DNA from 3 places in the Streptomyces diastaticus subsp. diastaticus genome. Region 2 is predicted to be linked to each of the others. Evidence: riboswitches for the same ligand, from Rfam matches in the RefSeq annotation. Region 2 holds a riboswitch; each other region holds the start of a gene.
What was found. Region 2 has a riboswitch for cobalamin ahead of Sdia_RS12120 (cobalamin biosynthesis protein). Riboswitches for the same ligand answer to the same signal wherever they lie in the genome.

Region 1: another riboswitch for cobalamin. It lies ahead of Sdia_RS20015 (hypothetical protein); the one in region 2 lies ahead of Sdia_RS12120 (cobalamin biosynthesis protein).
Region 3: another riboswitch for cobalamin. It lies ahead of Sdia_RS06555 (ABC transporter substrate-binding protein); the one in region 2 lies ahead of Sdia_RS12120 (cobalamin biosynthesis protein).

The regions. Positions count from the first base shown of each region.
Region 1 is NZ_BLLN01000005.1:548,626-555,097, forward strand. Features, by position in the region: gene Sdia_RS20005 (GmrSD restriction endonuclease domain-containing protein) at 1-814, opposite strand, end outside; gene Sdia_RS20010 ((2Fe-2S)-binding protein) at 896-1,600, opposite strand; gene Sdia_RS20015 (hypothetical protein) at 1,645-2,022, opposite strand; cobalamin riboswitch at 2,086-2,209, opposite strand; gene Sdia_RS20020 (NACHT domain-containing protein) at 2,614-5,742, shown strand; gene Sdia_RS20025 (GTP-binding protein) at 5,811-6,472, opposite strand, start outside.
Region 2 is NZ_BLLN01000003.1:827,672-834,143, forward strand. Features, by position in the region: gene Sdia_RS12110 (putative cobaltochelatase) at 1-1,431, opposite strand, end outside; gene Sdia_RS12115 (cobyric acid synthase) at 1,532-3,100, opposite strand; gene Sdia_RS12120 (cobalamin biosynthesis protein) at 3,097-4,083, opposite strand; cobalamin riboswitch at 4,209-4,333, opposite strand; gene Sdia_RS12125 (hypothetical protein) at 4,515-4,733, opposite strand; gene Sdia_RS12130 (inorganic phosphate transporter) at 4,765-6,084, opposite strand; gene Sdia_RS12135 (class II aldolase/adducin family protein) at 6,397-6,472, shown strand, end outside.
Region 3 is NZ_BLLN01000002.1:1,079,916-1,086,387, forward strand. Features, by position in the region: gene Sdia_RS06535 (hypothetical protein) at 1-464, opposite strand, end outside; gene Sdia_RS06540 (SpoIIE family protein phosphatase) at 786-2,441, shown strand; gene Sdia_RS06545 (SAM-dependent methyltransferase) at 2,522-3,331, shown strand; gene Sdia_RS06550 (IclR family transcriptional regulator) at 3,363-4,124, opposite strand; cobalamin riboswitch at 4,320-4,466, shown strand; gene Sdia_RS06555 (ABC transporter substrate-binding protein) at 4,502-5,509, shown strand; gene Sdia_RS06560 (FecCD family ABC transporter permease) at 5,516-6,472, shown strand, end outside.

The sequences.
Region 1 (6,472 bases), on a different contig from region 2:
GGGCCCGGCTGTTGCCGGCGACGACCAGGTCGAGCCAGACCAGCAGTTCGAGGTTGTCCGGGCCGAGCAGCTCCTGCATGGGCAGCCACCACTTGCGGTGGACCTCCTCCCCCTTGGCGGGCAGGTACATGAAGAGGTAGTTGCGCAGCAGGTCGCTCTGGCTCAGTCCCACACCCGTGTTGTTGATCGACTCGAAGATCCGGTAGACGTTGTCGCCCTCCGCCGCGGTGATCGCGACGATGGACAGGCAGCCGCCCAGCACGGATTCCACGGCGTCCAGCCAGACCGCCCCGCCGCTCTCCGCGCCGTCGGCCAGCACCGCGCCGAAGAAGCGGTACGCGGCACCCACGTTCCCCGCGCCACCGGCCTTGGGCAGGGTGTCCAGGCAGGCGGTGAACGCCTCCCGGTCGGCCTGGGTCGGCAGCAGCCGGTAACGGTCCAGGCCGTCCTGATAGGCGTTGACCAGGAGCAGGTCGTTGATCTTCGCCGCCCTCCGCTCCTCCCCGCGGCCACGGAACTGGTCGCGCAGAGCGGTGAAGGCGAGCATGAGTGTGGTCATCCGCTGCTGGCCGTCGACCACGAGCCAGCGCCGCATGCCCCCGGCCGCGACCCGCTCGGGAGCCAGCACCACCGACCCGAGGAAGTGCCCGCCGGCAGCGCCGCCCTGCTGCCGGTCCTCGACGGTCTCGAGCACGTCGGCCCACAACTGTCGCAGCTCTTCCCGCTGCCAGCTGTACGTGCGCTGGTACAGGGGGACCTGGAACTGCTGCTCCCCCTGGACGAGCTTGCTGAACGTGGTTTCCTGAGCGTGCACGCGCGTACCCTCCCCGACCGATGCGCCGAGGCGCCATTCTCGCCCACGGCGCGAGGTGATCGACCGGAACGCCCGCACGCGTCACCTCTCCGGTGCGCCCCTCGCCAGGACGCAGTCGCCGCACGGGGAGCCGTTCGGCGCGAGGTGGTAGAGGCAGCAACTGCGGCGGCGGAAGGCGAAGCCGGGGGTGGTGAGCGTGCCGGTTCCCGCCAGGTGTCCGGTAACCAGGAGCCTGGTCGTGAGGGCGGTGAGCGGGCCGTGCGCTCCGGGGCGGGCCGTCAGCACGGCGCGGGCTGCTTCGGCGAGCGCCGAGGCGGAGTTGCCGTCCAGCAGGCGCGGAGCGATCTTGACGCGCAGACCGTCGGCCAGGCCCAGCAGGTGCGACGCCGCCTGCGCGTACAGGGCGTCGGCGGCGGTGGCGTCCAGGCTGTCGACGCGCCAGCCGGCCGGACGCGGCAGCCGCAGCGCGGGGCCCTCGTCGGCCCGCTGGAGTTCCGTGAGGTCCAGCACGATGCCGTGCAGCACGGCGGTGGCCAGGAGTGGCGACCAGAGGCGGGCCGCGTGGCCGAGCTGGGCGATGGAGACGCCGACGCGCGGCTCCCGGGTGCGGTGGCGGCGCGCCACGGCAGCGACGAGGTCGGTGCATCCGGCGGCGTGGGAACGGGCGAGCGGATGCCAGCCCTCGTTCGGACCGCCGGCCCGCAGGACGAAGAAGCCGCCGAGCCCGGCCACTTCGGCCAGTGCGGCGGTGACAGCGCCGGCCGGGGCCCGGGCGTCGGCGGGCAGGCCCGACGCGAGCGGGTACGCGCCGGGCCGCCCGCCCTGGCCTGTCAACGGGCCGTTCGCCGTCGCGGTGGCGTGACGGTGTGGAGGTCGAGGATGTCCGGCAGGGGAGCCACGCCGGGGCCGCCGGCGCGTGCCCAGGCGGCGATGTCCTCGGTGGCCTCAGGGTCGTTGACCAGTCCCAGCCAGACGGGCCGGGCGCCGTTCGCCCGGCCCTGCGCGGAAGGCTGGACCACGACGACGTTGGCCTGCTCGCACACGTCGAGGCAGTCGGAGACCCGTACCGGCACCTGGGCACGCAGCCGCGCGGTCTGGGCGGCGTGGTCGATTCCGGGCACCTTCGCGGTACCGCAGCAGCAGTCGCGGCAGACCACGACCCGGCAGGGGGCCGGTTCCCGGCTGGGCGGGACGGTGGCGGCGGGCATACGGCATCGTTCCTCTCTCCGGGGAGATCCGCCCCGGGGTGGTGTCGAGGAGGCGACCGCGTGAGTCTCCTGGCTCTCGGGTCGTCGCCCACCCCGCGCCTTCCCACCCGGTCAGGGCAGTGGTCGTGTGCGGGGCTCGCTCGCCGATCACAGTGGCGGGACCGCGCCGGATTTCCACCGGCTTCCTCGTTCCGCCGTCGCCTTTCTGCGCCTCATCCTTCCATCCCGGCCGGTCCGCCGTCCGCCGGGGGACGTAGGTGAGTGCGCGGCCGCCGGGGTACACGCCGGAGCGGTGCGAGGACGCCTCGCCGGAAACAGCCAGGGGCTGCGCGGACGGGCTCTCCCGGACCACTCGCTCCCGGGTGGTTCATGGCGACATGTCAACCGACCATGATCCCTCACCCGAGGTCGGTCGAGGACAACTCCCTGGCGGCCTCACACACGGCACCGGCGGTCACCGGACGGCCCCCGAGCGGAACGCGCGAGCGCTGACAGCCGTCCCGCGCGACGACGACGGGCGAAGGGGCGGGCGGACTCCCTTACGCTCTGACCGGAGGTGGGAATGTGGATGCCGGAACGGTGGCTTTACGGGTGGGGTCGGCTGCGATCACCCCGTTGGTCAGGAAACTCTTCCGGAAGGAGCAGCCAGGCGCGGGCCTGGTGGCCGAACCGGTGCGGATCGGTTCGCTGGTCTCCTTCCGGGGTGAGAAGCGCGCACTGACCGTCGACGATCTCGAGAAGCTGGTGTGGCGGCTGCTGGAGCGAGCGGTGGCAGCGGCTGGACCTCATGACACTCCCGCGCCCGGCGAACACGAGGCCGTGGTCCGGTCCCTGGCGCTCTCCCTGTACCGGCTCGGTGACCTGGAGATGGACGACGTCCAGGCCGTGGCGCTCGGGCCTGAGAAGCTGGCGGCCACTCTGAGCGCGAGGCCACACGACCTTCTGTCCGAGGATGCCGATCAGCTCCACGACCAGTTGCTCCAGGTGGCCTGCCTGCACATCATCGACTTCTTCACCAGGCGTTCCACGTTCGTGGCCCGCACTTTGGTGGAGGAGGCCCGACAGACCCGGCGCCTGGTCGAGGCCATCGACTCACTCACGCAACGTCTCCCCACCCGGTACACCGAGGACGCCGGCTTCGAGGAGCGCTATCGGCGGCACCTGGTCCAGCGGCACGGGCGCCTCACCGTCTTCGGCATCGAGGTGGACGACGACTGGCCCTTGGACGACGCCTACTTGAGCCTGGAGGCGGTGGACGGCAAGACGCAGCGGACGGATACCGAAGCCTCAGCCGATCACGGCCGGCCGGCCGACCGGCCAGAGCGGGCCGAGCAGGCTCTCGCGGGCAGGGAGAGGGTGTTGCTGCGCGGTGTCGCCGGTGCCGGCAAGACCACTCTTGTGCAGTGGCTGGCCGTCACCACCGCTGAACGCCGCCCCAGCAGAGACCTGGCCCACCTCTTCGGACGCGTGCCGTTCGTCCTGCCCTTGCGCTCTCTCACCCGTGCGGGGCGGGAACTCCCCACTCCCTCCGACTTCCTGACAGCGGTCGGGTGTCCGCACACGGCGCCGTCCGGGTGGGCGGAGCGCGTCCTCACCGCCGGGCGCGCCCTGCTTCTGGTGGACGGCATCGACGAGGTACCGGAATCGCAGCGGGACGGCACGCGCCGATGGCTGCGCGACCTGCTCCGCGAGTTCCCCGGCAACGTCTGGCTGGTGACCGCACGGCCCTCGGCGGTCCGCGAGAACTGGCTGGGCGCCGACGAGTTCCACGAACTCTCCCTGACGCCGATGAACGGTGAGGACGTCACCACCTTCATCAACCGCTGGCATGCCGCAGCCGGAAACGCTCAGGAGGAGGCCGACCGCCTGATCGCGACCGTCCGCAGCAGGCAGGACCTCTCAAGGCTGGCGACCAACCCCCTGATGTGCGCCCTGATCTGCGCCCTGCACCGGACCAGCCGAGGCTTTCTGCCCCGAGGACGCGAGGAGTTGTACGAGGCGGGTCTACGCATGCTGCTGGAACGGCGCGACCTGCAGCGGAGCATCGACGACGGCGTGCAGATGGATTACAGGTCCCAGGTTCTGCTTCTGGAAAGGCTGGCCTACTGGCTGATCCGCAACGGCCACTCCCAGATGGACCGGGAGGACGCCATCGCTCTCATCGACCAGACCCTGCCCGCCATGAACCGCGCGGTGGTCACCGCGTCCTCCGCCGAGGAGGTGTACCGGCGTCTGCTGACCCGCTCCGGCCTGCTCCGTGAGCCCGCCGAGGGTGTGGTCGACTTCGTGCACCGCACCTTCCAGGACTATCTCGCTGCCAGGGCCGTCATCGAACACCGCGACTTCTCCCTCCTCGTACGCAACGCCCACCTGGACCAGTGGGAGGACGTCGTCCGCATGGCCGTCGCACACGGCAGGCCCCACGAACGCGGGCGCCTGCTCACCCAGTTGCTCAGGCGCGGTGACAAGGTGGGCCGACACCGTGTCCGGCTGCATCTTCTCGCCGCCGCCTGCCTGGAACACGCCACCGAACTGGATCCAGAAGTGCGCCAGGAGGTGGAACTGCGCGCGGCAGCTCTTTTGCCGCCCAGGACCTACAGCGAGGCGAAGGCGCTGGCCGAGGTGGGGCATGTGACCCTGGAACTCCTCCCGGGCCCGGAGGGGCTGACCGAGCACGAGGCGGCGGCCGTCGTCTGCGCGGCCGCCCTGGTGGGAACCGACACGGCTCTGCCGAAACTTGCCGAGTACCGGGACCATCCCTCCCCGAACGTCAGGAACGTCATACTCAGCGAATGGGGCGAATTCGACCACGCGAGGTACCAGAAGGCCATTCTGTCCGGCCTTTCATTGGAAGGAAGACCACACCTCCTGGTGCGCACGCACACCGAACTCGCGGCCTTCTCGCATTTCCCTCCCCACCCCTACGTGGCACTGTTCGGACCCTTCACGGGCCCTGAGATCACGCGGGCGCTGTGCGACAAGAACATCGAGGAGCTCTCACTGAGCTGTGAGCGCCTCACCCACCTCGACTTTCTCCAGGCGTACCGCCACCTGGGCCGTCTCTCTCTCATCGACGGCCCCATGGTCGCCGATCTCTCCCCCGTCGTGGAGTTACCCCTCCGCGAGCTGCTCCTGCGGCAACTCCCCCGGATGAGCGACTACCACTGCCTGAACGCGCTCACCGGTCTCCGGAAACTCTTCGTGGGTGACGGAATGACCTGCCGTGACCTCGACGCGCTGCCCACCACGGCGCCGCTCGAGGACCTGGGCGTTCCCAGCACCGTCACCGACCTCACGCCACTTCGCGAGTTCTGGCCGGCATTGACCACCCTGCGCCTCAACGATCCTGACGAAGCACCCCTCCCGCCGCCGCCCAGCGGGCTGAGGACACTGGCCGACATGCCGTCGTTGTCCACGCTGGCGTTCAGCGCGCGCCTGGTGGGTGCCTTCGCCACCGCGGGCGCCGCGTTTCCTCGTATCGAGTCGCTCCGGCTCGTGGATGTCGAGGACGGTCACGACCTGGCGGAGGTGGTCGCCGCCTTCCCCGGGCTCAGAGAACTGGCTCTCGCGGCCGGCGAACGGCCGGCGACGGTGGACGCCGCTCCGCTTCACGGAATCGGCACCCTCCGTTCCGTGGAGGCCCTGGGCACGGTGCGACTGGTGAACACAGCGCGTGTCTCCCAGGCGTCGGTGCGTCAGCCACCTGAGTCCCGGTACTGAGGGGCGCGGCCGAAGGAGAGGACCGGGCCGGACGGTGCCGTGGCCGCGTCCACCGTCCGGCCCGGAGTTCAGACGCCCGCCGCCGGTGCGACCGTTCGCGCGTGCTCGTACTCACAGGCGCCGTCGATCCCGTAGGCGGCCCACTCGGGGAAGGGATCAGACTCCGGCCACGGCTCCTCATCGCGCATCAGGCAGGCGGTCAGCGCCGTGACGAGCGACTCCTCGACCAGCTCGGTGCCGATGAAGACGAGTTCCTGGCCGTGCTGTGCGGTGGCGCCGGCACGGGCGCCGGAGGGTTCGAACCTGGCGACCGCGCCCGCCTGCGACCAGAGACCGGTCACGCCCGGGCGGCTCGACAGCCAGAAGAACCCCTTGGACCGCAGCACCTTGCCGTACCTGCCGCTCTCGAGCTCCTCGGTGACGAACACCCACAGCCGCTCCGGATGGAAGGGGCGGCTCGCACGGAACACGACACTCGAGATCCCGTACTCCTCGGTCTCGGGCACGTGATCGCCGTTGAGTTCCCGGACCCAGCCGGGAGCCTGCTGGGCCTTCTCCAGGTCGAAGAGGCCGGCGCCGAGGAGTTCGGAGGGAGCCACCCGCCCGTAGCGCGAGGAAACGATCCGGGCACCCGGGTTCAGCCTGCTGAGCGTGGCCTGCAGCCGCTCCCGCTCCCACGCGTCCACGAGGTCCAGCTTGTTCAGGACGAGGACGTCGGCGAACTCGACCT
Region 2 (6,472 bases):
CAGCGCGCCCTCGGGACGGGTCGCCCCGGTGGTCCTGCCGCGCTCGGTCCGCGCCCGGGACCTGCGCCCCGCCGCGCCCGCGCCGAGCCCCGGCACGCTCAGCACCCTGGTGCGGAAGGGCTCGCCCGCCGCCACGGCCTGCTGCTCCGCCGAGGCGGGCCGGGGCGTGCCGCCACCGGAGTCGCCGGGTTCCGCGCCGGTCAGCGCCTCGGGGGCGTCCTCGGGCGCCGGGGCACCGGAGTCCTCGGTCCGCTGCGGCGGGAGGCCGCCCGCGCCGTCACCGGCACCGTCGCCGGGATCGGGTCGCCCGCCCCCGCCGCCGTCCGGGCCGGGCCCGTCGTCGCCACCGCCGTCCGGCTCCTCGGGCGCCTGCCCCCCGGGCGGCGTCGGCGGCTCGTCCTCGGGGTCGTCGGCGGCCGCGTCCCGCAGTACCTCGTCGAGCTTCTCCTCGTCCAGGCCCGGCGCGTCGAAGGGGTTGCGGCGGCGCCGGTGCGGCAGCGCCAGCAGCGCGGCCCGGCGTACGTCCTCCACCGCGACCCCGGTCCGGCCCGCCCAGGCGGCCAGCGCGGTCGCGGTACGGGCCATCACCAGGTCGCCGCGCATCCCGTCCACCTCGAACGCCGCGCAGACCGCCGCGATCCGGCGCAGCGCGCCGTCACCCAGCCGGACCTGGGGCAGCAGCGCCCGGGCGGCGGCCACCCGCTCGCGCAGTTCCGCCTCCTCGCCGGCCCAGCGCCCCGCGAAGGCGGCCGGGCCGTCCTCGAAGGCGAGCCGGCGGCGCACCACCTCGACGCGCTGGTCCGGCTCCCGGGAGGCGGCCACCTCGACGGTCAGCCCGAACCGGTCCAGGAGCTGCGGCCGCAGCTCGCCCTCCTCCGGGTTCATGGTGCCGACCAGCAGGAACCGGGCCGCGTGCCGTACCGAGACGCCCTCGCGCTCCACGTACGAGGCACCCATCGCCGCCGCGTCCAGCAGCAAATCGATCAGGTGGTCGTGGAGGAGGTTGACCTCGTCCACGTAGAGGATGCCCCGGTGCGCGTCGGCCAGCAGGCCCGGCTCGAACGCCTTGACGCCCTCGGCCAGGGCCCGTTCGATGTCGAGCGCGCCGACCAGCCGGTCCTCGGAGGCGCCGACCGGCAACTCCACCATCCTGGCCGGCCGCTCGCCGCCGGGCCCGTCCACCGGGTGCGGCCCGTCCGGGCAGCCGGGGTCGGGCGCCGCCGGATCGCAGGAGAACCGGCACCCCTCCACGGTCCGCACCGGCGGCAGCAGCGCGGCCAGCGCGCGCACCGCCGTCGACTTGGCGGTGCCCTTCTCCCCCCGGACGAGAACACCGCCGACGGCCGGGGAGACCGCGTTCAGCAGCAACGCCAGCCGCAGGTCGTCCTGACCGACGATCGCGGTGAACGGATAACGGGAACTGGTACTCATCGGGACTTCACTCCTTCACTCACCGGGACCCCGCACCGCACGGCGGCGGCGCGGGCACGGCGGACGGGGGACGCGGGGCCGGGACGTACGGACGGGCGGCTCACGGCGCGCCCGGCGGCAGGAACGGCAGGCCGGGAGGGGCGCCCCGCTCGATCAGGCGCAGCAGGGCATCGGTGTCGGCGTGCTCCTCGATCAGGTCGCCGAGCCGGTCGAGCTGCTCCTCGCGGAGCCGGCCGAAGGAGGTGTCGGGGGCGGGGACGAACCGGCGGCCCGCCGCCCGGGCCACCTCGGTGAGGAACGCCCTGCGGTAGCCGTCGCTCTCCAGCGAGCCGTGCCAGTGGGTGCCCCAGACCGCGCCCACCCGGCAGCCGTCCAGGGCCCGCCCGCCGGCGTCGGTGAAGACCGGCTCGCCGCCCAGCACCTCGGCGACGCCGTGGTGGATCTCGTACCCCTCGGCGGGCTCGCCCAACGCCGAACCGCTCGGCCGGGCCAGCGTCTTCTCCGCCGCGAACCGCACCCGGACCGGCAGCACGCCGAGCCCCTCGACGGTGCCCGCCCGGGACTCCACCTCGTCCTCGATCCGCTCCCCGAGCAGTTGGTAGCCGCCGCAGACGCCGAGCACCGGACGCCCCTCGGCGACCCGCCGCAGCAGCGCGTCGGCGAGACCCCGCTCGCGCAGCCAGGCCAGCGCGCGGACCGTGCCCCGGGTGCCGGGGACCACCACCAGGTCGGCGTCGGCCAGCTCCTCGGGCCGGTCCACGAACCGCACCACGACCCCCGGTTCCGCGGCCAGCGCGTCCACGTCGGTGAAGTTGGACATCAGCGGCACCGCGCAGACCGCGACCCGCAGCACGTCCTCACCGACCGGCGGCGCCACCACCGACTCGCGGACCGCGCCGCGCAGCGAGACGCGCAGCCCGTCCTCCTCGTCGATGCCGAGCCCCTCGGCGTACGGCAGGACACCGAAGGTGTGGCGGCCGGTGAGGCCGCGCAGCATGTCGATGCCGGGCTTCAGGAGTTCGGCGTCGCCGCGGAACTTGTTGACGACGTACCCGGCGACCAGCGCCTGGTCCTCGGGGGCCAGCAGCGCCGTGGTGCCGAAGAACGAGGCGAAGACGCCGCCCCGGTCGATGTCGCCGACGACCAGCACCGGCAGCCTCGCCGCCCGGGCCACGCCCATGTTGACGATGTCGGTCCGGCGCAGATTGATCTCGGCCGGACTGCCCGCACCCTCGCAGACCACCACGTCGTGGGTGGCACGCAGCCGCGCCAGGCAGTCCAGCACCGGCTCCAGCAGCGCCTCCCGGCGGCCGCCCGCCACCGCCCGGGCCGCTTCGCCGGGGGGCACCGAGCCGAAGAAGCCCCGGGCGCTCAGCTCCCCGACCGGCCTGCCGAGCAGCACCACCTGGCTGGAGCGGTCGCCACCGGGCTTGAGCAGTACCGGATTCATCAGCGCCGTCGGCTCGACGCGGGCCGCCTGCGCCTGCATCGCCTGGGCCCGGCCGATCTCCGCGCCCTCCCGCGTGACGAACGAGTTCAGGGACATGTTCTGCCCCTTGAACGGCGCCACCTTCATCCCGCGCCGCGCCAGCCACCGGCAGACGCCGGCCGTCAGCACGCTCTTCCCGGCGTCCGAGGTGGTCCCCGCGATCAGCAACCCGCCGCTCATGCCCCTGCCCCTCCCTGTCCTGTCGTCGCGCGCCGTGCGCGCCCGCGTATCGCTCCGGCCGCCAGCCGCGCGCCCGCCCCCGCGACCAGCGCCAGCGCGCCGACCCGCCGGGAGAGCCGGGCGGCCCGCTCGACGTCACCGGGCCGCACGGCGCGGCCCGCCGTGCCCAGCACCGGCCGGTGCTCGGTCCGCCCGCCGTAGGCGAGGGTGCCGCCGAGGCGTACGCCGAGCGCCCCGGCGAACGCCGCCTCGACCGGGCCCGCGTTGGGGCTGGGGTGGCGGTGCGCGTCGGCGCGCCAGGCGCGCAGGGCGCCGCGCGGGTCGGGCCCGGCGAGGACGGCGAGGGCCGCGGTCAGCCGGGCGCCCGGGTACCCGACGGCGTCGTCGAGCCGGGCCGAGGCCCACCCGAACCGGCGCAGCCGGGGGGACTTGTGGCCGACCATGGCGTCCAGCGTGTTGACGGCGCGGAAGCCGGCCAGACCCGGCACGCCGGCCACCGCGCCCCAGACCAGGGCGCCGACCACCGCGTCGGAGGTGTTCTCGGCGACCGACTCCACCACGGCCCGGGCCAGCGCGTCCGCGTCCAGCGCCTCGGGGTCGCGCCCGCAGAGCCGGGGCAGCAGCCGCCTGGCCCCGGCCACGTCACCGGCCTCCAGCGCGGCTCCGATCAGCCGGGCCTCACGCACCAGCGAGGTGCCGCCGACCACCGCCCAGGTGGTGGCGGCGGTCAGCGCGACGGCCGCGCGCGGGTGGGGGCGCACAGCGCGGGCGGCCAGTGCGGCTACCGCGGTGGCGCCCCCGGCGCACAGGGCGGTGTGCAGCGCGCCCCAGCCCCGGTGGTCGTGGAACAGGCGCCGCTCGACGGCGGAGGCGGCCCGGCCGAAGAGGGCCACGGGGTGGCCCCGGCGGGGATCGGCGAGGAGGGCGTCGGCCAGCAGCCCGGCGGTGGCGCCGTACGCGAAGACGCGGTCGGCCCGGTCCACGGGCTCAGCCCGTTCGGCGCTCGGCGTACCGGGGGAGTGGGCAAGGGGGCGGCGACGGGCAGCCACGCATGGCGGTGTGTCCTCACTCAGGGTCCGCGCCCTGGTTCGACGTGACCGGGGGCGAGAGTCTCCTGGCTTCCGGATCGGCGGCACCCCCTGGCCTTCCAGCCCTTTCGGGCCGTGGCGCTCGGCGGAGATGCCGCTCCCCGGTGACAGTGGCGGGACCGCGCCGGATTCGCACCGGCTTCCTCTGCTGCCTCCGTGTTTCGGCCCCGGCAGTCCACCACGGCCCCGGAACACCAGTCAACTCGCCGTTGACCTGCGAGGAAGAGTGTGTGGAGGCCCACAGCCGGGGTGTACGCACCCAGGACGGCGAAGGGCGGGCCGGACGCCGTGCGTCCGGCCCGCCCTTCGCCGGCGGGTGGTGGCCCTCAGACCACGATGACGTAGATCCCGTAGGCGACCGCCGCCGCGCAGAGCGCGAAGCAGAGGTAACCGCCGGCCTTGGCCGCGGCGCCGGACCCGCCCTGCGCGCCGCTCGCGCTCTTGGAGAGGCCCACGATGCCGAGGGTGAAGAAGCCGACGAGCGCGACGGTGACCACGAGGCTCACGCCGAAGACGGAGCCGAGAGCTGCCCAGTCGATGTCCATGGTGAGGAGTCCTTACGTACGCGAGGCCGGGTCAGACCCGCGCCGGCCGGGCGGGTTCCGCGGCGGCGGAGGGGTGGCCCGGCTGGGCCGGGATCGAGGGGAGCGGGGAGCCGCCCGCGGGACCGTCGTCGTCCCGGTCGCCGGAGGCCGGCACGGTGGCCCCGTCGGAGGCGACGGCCGCGCCGGTGGGCGGCGGGGCGACGGAGGCCATGGCCTGCGTGACGACGCCCGCGGGCTCGTCCTGGACCGGCTCGACGTCGTTGACGTTGTCGTGGGTGACGGGGGAGCGGCGCGAGCGGAGCCAGATCGCGAAGGACCCGCCGACCAGCAGGACCGCGGTGGCGGCGACGCCCCAGTCGCCCTGCTTGGTGAGGAGTTCGGCGGCCGCGCCGACGAGGGCGGCGGCCGGCAGGGTCAGACCCCAGGCCACGAACATCCGGGTGGCGGTCGACCAGCGGACCACGCCGCCCTTGCGGCCGAGGCCCGCGCCCATCACGGCGCCGGAGCAGGACTGGGTGGTGGAGAGGGAGAAACCCAGGTGGGAGGAGGCGAGGATGACCGTCGCGGCGCTGGTCTGGGCGGCGAAGCCCTGCGGCGGGGTGAGGTCGGTCAGGCCCTTGCCCATGGTCCGGATGATGCGCCAGCCGCCCAGGTAGGTGCCGAGCGCGATGGCGACACCGGCGGAGACGATGACCCACAGCGGGGGGTTGGAGCCGGGCGCGAGGACACCGCCGGTGACCAGGGCGAGGGTGATGACACCCATCGTCTTCTGGGCGTCGTTGGTGCCGTGCGCCAGCGAGACCAGGCCGGCCGAGGCGATCTGCCCGGCGCGGTAGCCCTTGGCGGTGGACTTCTCGTCCACGTTCCGGTTGATCCGGAAGGTGAGCCGGGTGGCGAGCATCGCGGCGAGGCCGGCGACGATCGGCGCGGCGAGGGCGGGCAGCAGCACCTTGGTGACGACGGTGCCGCCGTTGACGGAGGACCAGCCCGCGGACATCACCGCGGCGCCGATGAGGCCGCCGAACAGTGCGTGCGAGGAGCTCGACGGCAGGCCGACGAGCCAGGTCAGAAGATTCCACAGAATGGCGCCTACGAGGGCGGCGAAGATGACCTCCGTCTTCAGCCCGTCCTCGTTGATGAGTCCGCCGGAGATCGTCTTGGCGACCTCCACGGAGAGGAACGCGCCGACGAGGTTGAGGACGGCGGACATCGCCACCGCGGCCTTGGGCCTCATCGCGCCGGTCGAGATGGTGGTGGCCATCGCGTTGGCTGTGTCGTGGAAACCGTTCGTGAAGTCGAACACGAGAGCGGTCACGATCACGATCCCGAGGAGAAGCGTGATGTGTTCCATTTACCCGGACTTCTGTGGGACGTCGTTGGCTCGTTGAACGTAGGGGCGTTGAGTGAACGGAAGATGAACTGGGGCGGGCAAGGTGGTGACCCGAAACGGAGTCCCCCCGGCCGCCCCGCTCCCGGCCCCGCCCCAGCCCCTTGGGAGAGCGGCCCGGAGCACCCCCGCCGGCCCGGAACCAGAGGTTGCGGCCCGGCGCCCGCGGCTCTGGATGTGAGGTAGGTCGCACCGGGCCCGGGAGACGCGGGGCGCCGGAGCGGAACCGGTCGCGCGCGCCCGGCGCACACGCCGCCGATGGCAGGATGCCCCGCCATGGAGAAGAACTTCGCGCACCCCGGCCGCGCCTGGCGGCTCCTGGAGGACCGGACGGTCGCCCGCGCCTGGCACG
Region 3 (6,472 bases), on a different contig from region 2:
AGCTCGCCCGCCTCCCGCCGGGCGTCCTCGTCCGCGCGGACGAAGATCCGCGCCCCGGACTCGGGCACCCGGTGGCGGTGGAAGCCCTCCGTCGTGCCGGCCGCGTCCGGTTCGTGCGCGACCGTGCAGCCGAGGCGGGCGATGGCGCCGGCCAGCTCCCCGAAGCGCGTCGAGGCGGCGAAGTCCCCGTACGCCTCGCGCAGGGGCGCCGGGACGTGCGAGGCGGTGTCCCACCGCAGGCGGTCCGCCCGCACGCTCACCCCGACGCACGGCCAGGCGCCGCCCTCCTCCTGGAACGTCAGCTCCACGAGTCCGTGGTCCCGGCGCAGCAGGCCCGCCTCCTCGACGTCGAGGAAGTCGCCGCCCAGGGCGGCCTCCCACTCGGCGGGCCGGGCGCCGACGCCCACCCCCAGCACCTGGCCACGGGTGGCGACACGGGCGTAGAAGTCCAGGCCGGACAGCATCGTCTCTCCATCGTCTCGATCAGGCGCGGTGGGGCTGCGACAAGCCTCGCAGAACCGGACGGCGCCGGGAGCACCCGCGTACGCGCTGAACATGCTGTCGTCCGCGAAGAGGGGGATACTGACGCGACGGAAGGGGGCATTCCGGTGGTGTCTCCGTGTGGTGCCGCCCGGGGCTCGCCGCCGGGCGACGGCTCCCGGCCGTACGGCCGGGCGGCGTCCCCCTCGCGGGGCCGCCCGCCGGGTGCGACGCGGGCCCGCCCCACCGCCGGTGGCGGCCCGGCCGTCGCCCGTTCGGTGGTGCCGCCAGGGAAGGAGGGAGCGGTGTCCGACAGTGACCGGCTCCTCAGGCGGTACCAGGCGCTGCTGGGCGCCGTGCCGCAGACGGTCTGGGTGCTGTCGCCCGACGGCGTCGTCACCACGCTGGTCGACGGCGGGGTGCAGGAGAAGCTGTGGCACCCGGCCGGCGGCGGCTCGTGGACCGACGCGATCCACCCCAAGGACCGGGACTGGTTCGAGCGCGAGTGGCGCAGGGGCGCCCGGCTGCGTACGCCCGTGGACGCCATCGTGCGGCTGCGGGTGGAGGGCGACCCCTCCCGCCACCGGCACGTACGCGTCGTCGCCGCACCCGTGCAGGAGCCCGGCGGGCGACTGGAATGGGTCGGCAGCGTCGCCGACGCGGAGGAGCACTGGCGCACCCGGACGCGGGAGAAGCTGCTGGCCCGCATGGCCCCGGTGCCGGCCGCCCGTGACCTCAGCGAGGCCTTCATGACGACCGCGGCGGCCGTCGTCCCCGAACTCGCCGACGCGGTCGCCATCTTCCTCGTCCCGCACGAGAAGGAGACCGACTTCTGGAGTACGGGCAGCGCCTCGGCGGCGTCCTCGATCGAGCGCGTCGACCTCGCCCCCGGCCTGCCCTCCCTGGCCCCCCTGGAGCCGGACTTCCTGCTGGGGCCGGTCGCGCGACGGGCGATGCGCGAGCAGCGGGCACGGCTGCTGACCTTCCCTTCGGGGCGGCCCCCCGAGACGGGCATCTCACCCGCCTCCAGCCGGTGGCTGCGGGAGGCCGGGGCGACGAGTGTGGCCCTGCTGCCCGTCGTGGTGGCCGGGCGGACGGTCGCGCTGGCCACCACGGCGACCTGCCGGGGCAACCCGCCCGCGGACGAGGGCGATCTCGGGCTGTTGCAGGACGTTTTCCAGCAGATGAGCGGGCCCCTGCGGCGGACGATGGAGTTGCAGAGCGCCCGTGACACGGCCCTCACGCTCCAGCAGTCCTTCCTCGCCGCCCCGCCGCTCGTCGACGGCCTCGTCAGCACGGCGCTCTACCACCCGGCCGACTCGGACGCGGAGGTCGGCGGGGACTGGTACGACGCCGTCAAGCTCTCGGACGGCGCACTCGCCCTGACCATCGGCGACATCGCGGGCCACGACGTGGACGCGGCCACCACCATGGGGCGCGTCAACAGCATGTTGCGCGCCCTCGCCTACGACAGCGGCCCGGCCGTCAGCCCCGCCCTCACCCTGGACCGCCTCGACCGGGTCGTGCAGGCGCTCGACAGTCCGTCGATGATCACGGCGGTCCACGCGATCCTGCGCCGGGAGACGGAGCACCTCTGGCGCGTCACCCTGTCCAACGCCGGCCACCCCCCGCCCCTGCTGATCCCCGCCGGGCAGCCGGCCCGGTACCTGCACAACCCGGCGGGCGCGGACCCGCCGCTCTGCGTCGCCGACGGCCTTCCCCGCTCCGACCAGGAGACGGAGCTGCGGGAGGGCGACGTCATGGTGTTCTACACCGACGGGCTGGTGGAGACCCCGGGCACCGACATCGGTCACAACCTCCGGCGCCTGCGCGAACGGACCGACGAACTGGCCGGCCGGGGGGCCTCCCTGCCCGCCCTGGTCCGCGGACTGCTGCCGCCGGTGCAGAATCGCCTGGACGACATCGCCGTCATCGCGCTGCAAGCACGGGCGGACCGGTGACGCCCGCACCGCGCACATGGCCGGTGGCCGGTGCGGACAGACAGGAGAAGACGACTTCCCTTGAGTGAAAGAGACGCCGCATGAACGCCCCGCAGCCACGCCCGAGCGGTCTCGCGACCTCACGAGCCCACTCCGCCCGCGTCTACGACTACATCCTGGGCGGCAAGGACCACTACCCGCCGGACGTCGAGGCGGGGGACGCGATGTGCCGTCACTGGCCCGCCCTCCCCGTCCACATGCTGGAGAACCGGCGCTTCATGCACCGCGCGGCCCGCCACCTCGCCGAGGACCACGGCATACGCCAGTTCCTCGACGTCGGGACCGGCCTGCCGACCTCTCCCAACCTGCACGAGGTGGTGCAGGAGGTCGCCCCCGAGTCGCACGTCGTCTACGTCGACAACGACCCCATCGTCCTGGCCCACGCCCGCGCGCTGCTGCGCAGCGCACCCGAGGGCGCCACCGCCTACGTGGACGCCGACATGCACGACCCCGACGCGATCCTGGGCAGCCCCGAGTTCCGCGAACTCATCGACCTGGACCGGCCGGTCGGCCTGCTGGTCATCGGCATCCTGCACTTCATCCTGCCCCCGGACGACCGGCGCCTGATCCAGCGGCTGCTGGACCCGCTGCCCTCCGGCAGCTACCTGGCGATGACCATCGGCACCGCCGACTTCGCCCCCGAGGAGGTCAACCGGGTCGCCCAGGAGTACCGGCAGCAGGGCATGCCCATGGAACTCCGCGACCTCGCCACCGCCACCTCGTTCTTCGACGGCATGGACCTGCTGGAACCAGGAGTCACCCAGGTCCACGAGTGGCGCCCCGGGCCCGAGCAGGAAGGCATCGAGGGCCGCGACATCGCCATGTACGGGGCGGTCGCCAGGAAGCGCTGACACCGTCCCGCCGTCGGGGCGGCCGCCCGGCTCAGCCGCCCGGCGCCCGCCCCGACACCGCCGAAGTCAGCCGGGCCGCCGCCCGCGCCAGGGCGTCCCGCACGCCGTCGGTGCCGTGCGGGGCGTAGTGGCGCCGCCAGGTGGTGGAGAGGGCGGCGACCGGATGGCCGTGGTGGTCGAAGACGGCCGCGCCGAGGGAGCGCAGCCCCTCCGAGACCAGCTCGGTCTCCTCGGACCAGCCGCGCCGCCGGTCGGCGGCGAGCAGGCCGAGGAGCTCGGCGAGCGAGCGCGGACCCCGGCCGGTGCGGGTGATCAGGTCCCCGGGGCGCGGATACAGGGCGCGGACCTGCGCCTCGGGGAGGTGGGCGAGGATCGCCCGGCCGCTGGCGGTCAGGTGCGCGGGCAGCCGGACGCCGATGTCGGTGACGAGGGCGGTGTCGGCCGCGCGTCCGCGCGGCGGGCGTTCCTTCAGCAGGTAGACGGTCTCGGCGCCGTAGACCACCCCGAGGTGCACGGTCTGCCCGAGCCGTCCCGCGAGCCGCCGCACCACCGGCTGGGCCAGCCGCTCCAGCGGCTCGTGCCGCAGGTAGGCCGACCCGATCTCGAACGCCGCCACCCCGAGCCCGTACGCCCGCTCCCCGGGCAGGTAGGTCACGAACCCGCGCTCCGCCAGCACCGTGAGGATGTGGTACGCCGACGACCTCGGCATCCCCAGTTCCCGTGCGAGCGTGGCCGCCCGCACCGGCCCGGTCCGCCCGGCGAGGTGCAGCAGGATGTCGAGTGCGCGCCCCACGGCGGGGGAGGTGCTGGACGTGGGCGCGGGGGAGCCGGGGTGGGGCGGCAACGGGGCCTCCGGGGCTGGACGGTCGGGGACCAGCATGGCCGCCGCCGGGCCGGAGCGCACGGAGGGTCCGGGCGGCGGCCCCCCGTCCCGCCCTCCCCGGTGTGAGCACCGTCTCCCCGGCTCGCCCCGGAACCTCCGCCCCCCGCGTGACAGAATCGCGGCGTTCACCCAGGCGGCGGAGGACAGGAAGCCGGTGCGAATCCGGCGCGGTCCCGCCACGGTGACCAGGCCCGGCGCGGCGACGCGCGCGGGCCCGGGAGTCCGACACTGACCCGCCGCCTTTCGCACTACCAGGGGACGCGGTCATCCCCCGGAGAGGCACGGTCATGTCCGGACCCCGTCGCGCCCCGCGCGCGCTCGCCGCCACGGCGGCCCTCCTCCTCCCGCTCACCGCCTGCGGCGCCGCCGACGGCGGCCGGACCGGGGCGAAGGGCGGCCAGGACGCCCAAGGCGGCGAGGGCTTCCCGTACACCGTCACCAACTGCGGGGTGAAGACCACCTTCGAGAAGGCGCCCGAGCGGGCCGTGACGATGAATCAGCACGTCACCGAGGTCATGCTCGCCCTCGGCTTGGAGGACCGGATGGCGGGCACCGCCTTCCTGGACGACGAGATCCTCCCCGAGTACCGCGCGGCCTACGACCGGATCGAGGTCGTCGCCGACGCGTACCCCTCCTACGAGAAGCTGATCGCCGCCTCACCCGACTTCGTCTACGGCGGCTACGCCAGCGCCTTCGACAAGGGCGCGGGGCGCGAGCGCGCCGCCCTGGCCGAGGACGGTGTCCCCACCCGCCTCAACGTCGAGGGCTGCACCGACGGACCCGTGGGCGTCAAGGAGCTGCGCAAGGAACTGCGCGAGGTGGCCCGGACGTTCGGCGTGCCCCAGCGCGCCGAGAAGCTGATAGCCGAGCAGGAGGAGCAGCTCGCGGCCACCGCCGAACGCCTCAAGGGCGCCGAGAAGCCCGCCGTCTTCGTCTTCGACAGCGGCGACAGCTCGGCCTTCACGGCCGGCGGCCACGGCATCGGCAACGACCTCATCAGCCGGGCCGGCGGCCGCAACGTCTTCGCCGACCTCGACAAGTCCTTCGGCGACGTCTCCTGGGAGAAGGTCGTCGAGCGCAAGCCCGAGGTCGTCGTCATCTACGACTACGGCGGCACCCCCGTCGCCGCCAAGAAGAAGCAGCTCCTGAACGACCCGGCGCTCAAGGACGTGCCCGCGATCAAGAACGAGCGGTTCGCCGTCCTGCCGCTCTCCTCCGCCGTACTCGGCCCGCGCGTCCCCGACGCCGTGGACGAGCTGGCGGACCAGCTCCACCCCGACCGCGCCGCCGAGTAGGGGGCCGTGGTGACCGCCCCCGCGGGCACCCCGGCGGCGGCCGAGCCCCGCCGCCGGGCCCTGTCGTACCCCGCCGTCCTCGCCCTGCTCGCCGGTCTGCTGCTGGCCGCCGGCCTCGCCGGGCTCGCCCTCGGCTCCGTCCGCGTCCCGCCCGGCGAGGTGCTGGCCGCGCTCACCGGGAGCGAGCCGACGCCGCTCGCGCCGGTCATCCGGAACGTGCGGCTGCCGCGCGTGCTGCTCGCCGTCGTCGTCGGCGCGGGCCTCGCCGTCGCCGGTACGGTCCTCCAGGCGCTGGTCCGCAACCCGCTGGCCGACCCGTTCCTGCTCGGCGCCTCCTCGGGGGCCTCCACGGGGGCGGTACTGGTCATCGTCGCGGGTATCGGCACCGGACTGCTCGGCACCGTCGCCCTGCCCGTCGCCGCCTTCGCCGGCTCGATGGGCGCGCTGGTCGCCGTCTACGCGATGGCCCGGCGCGGCGGCACCATGACGACCGGCCGGCTGATCCTCGCCGGGGTCGCGGTGCAGTACATCCTCTCCGCGCTGACCAGCCTCGCCCTGGTGCTCTCCAGCCAGGCCGAGCACGCCCGGGCCATTCTCTTCTGGACCCTCGGCGGTCTCGGCGGCGCCCGCTGGGACAGCCTGTTCCTCCCGGCCGCCGTCCTGGTCGCGGGCACCGGCCTGCTGCTCGCCCTGTCCCGGCCGCTCGACCTGCTCCTCGCCGGGGAGGAGGGCGCCACCGTCCTCGGCCTGGACACCCACCGGTTCCGCGCCGCCGCCTTCGTCCTCGCCTCCCTGGTGGTCGGCGTGCTGGTCGCGGTGAGCGGCGCGATCGGCTTCATCGGCCTGATGGTGCCGCACGCCGCCCGGCTGCTGGTCGGTGCCGGGCACCGCCGGCTGCTGCCGGTCACCGCGCTCGGCGGCGCCCTCTTCCTGGTCGTCGCCGATCTGGTCGCCCGTACCGTC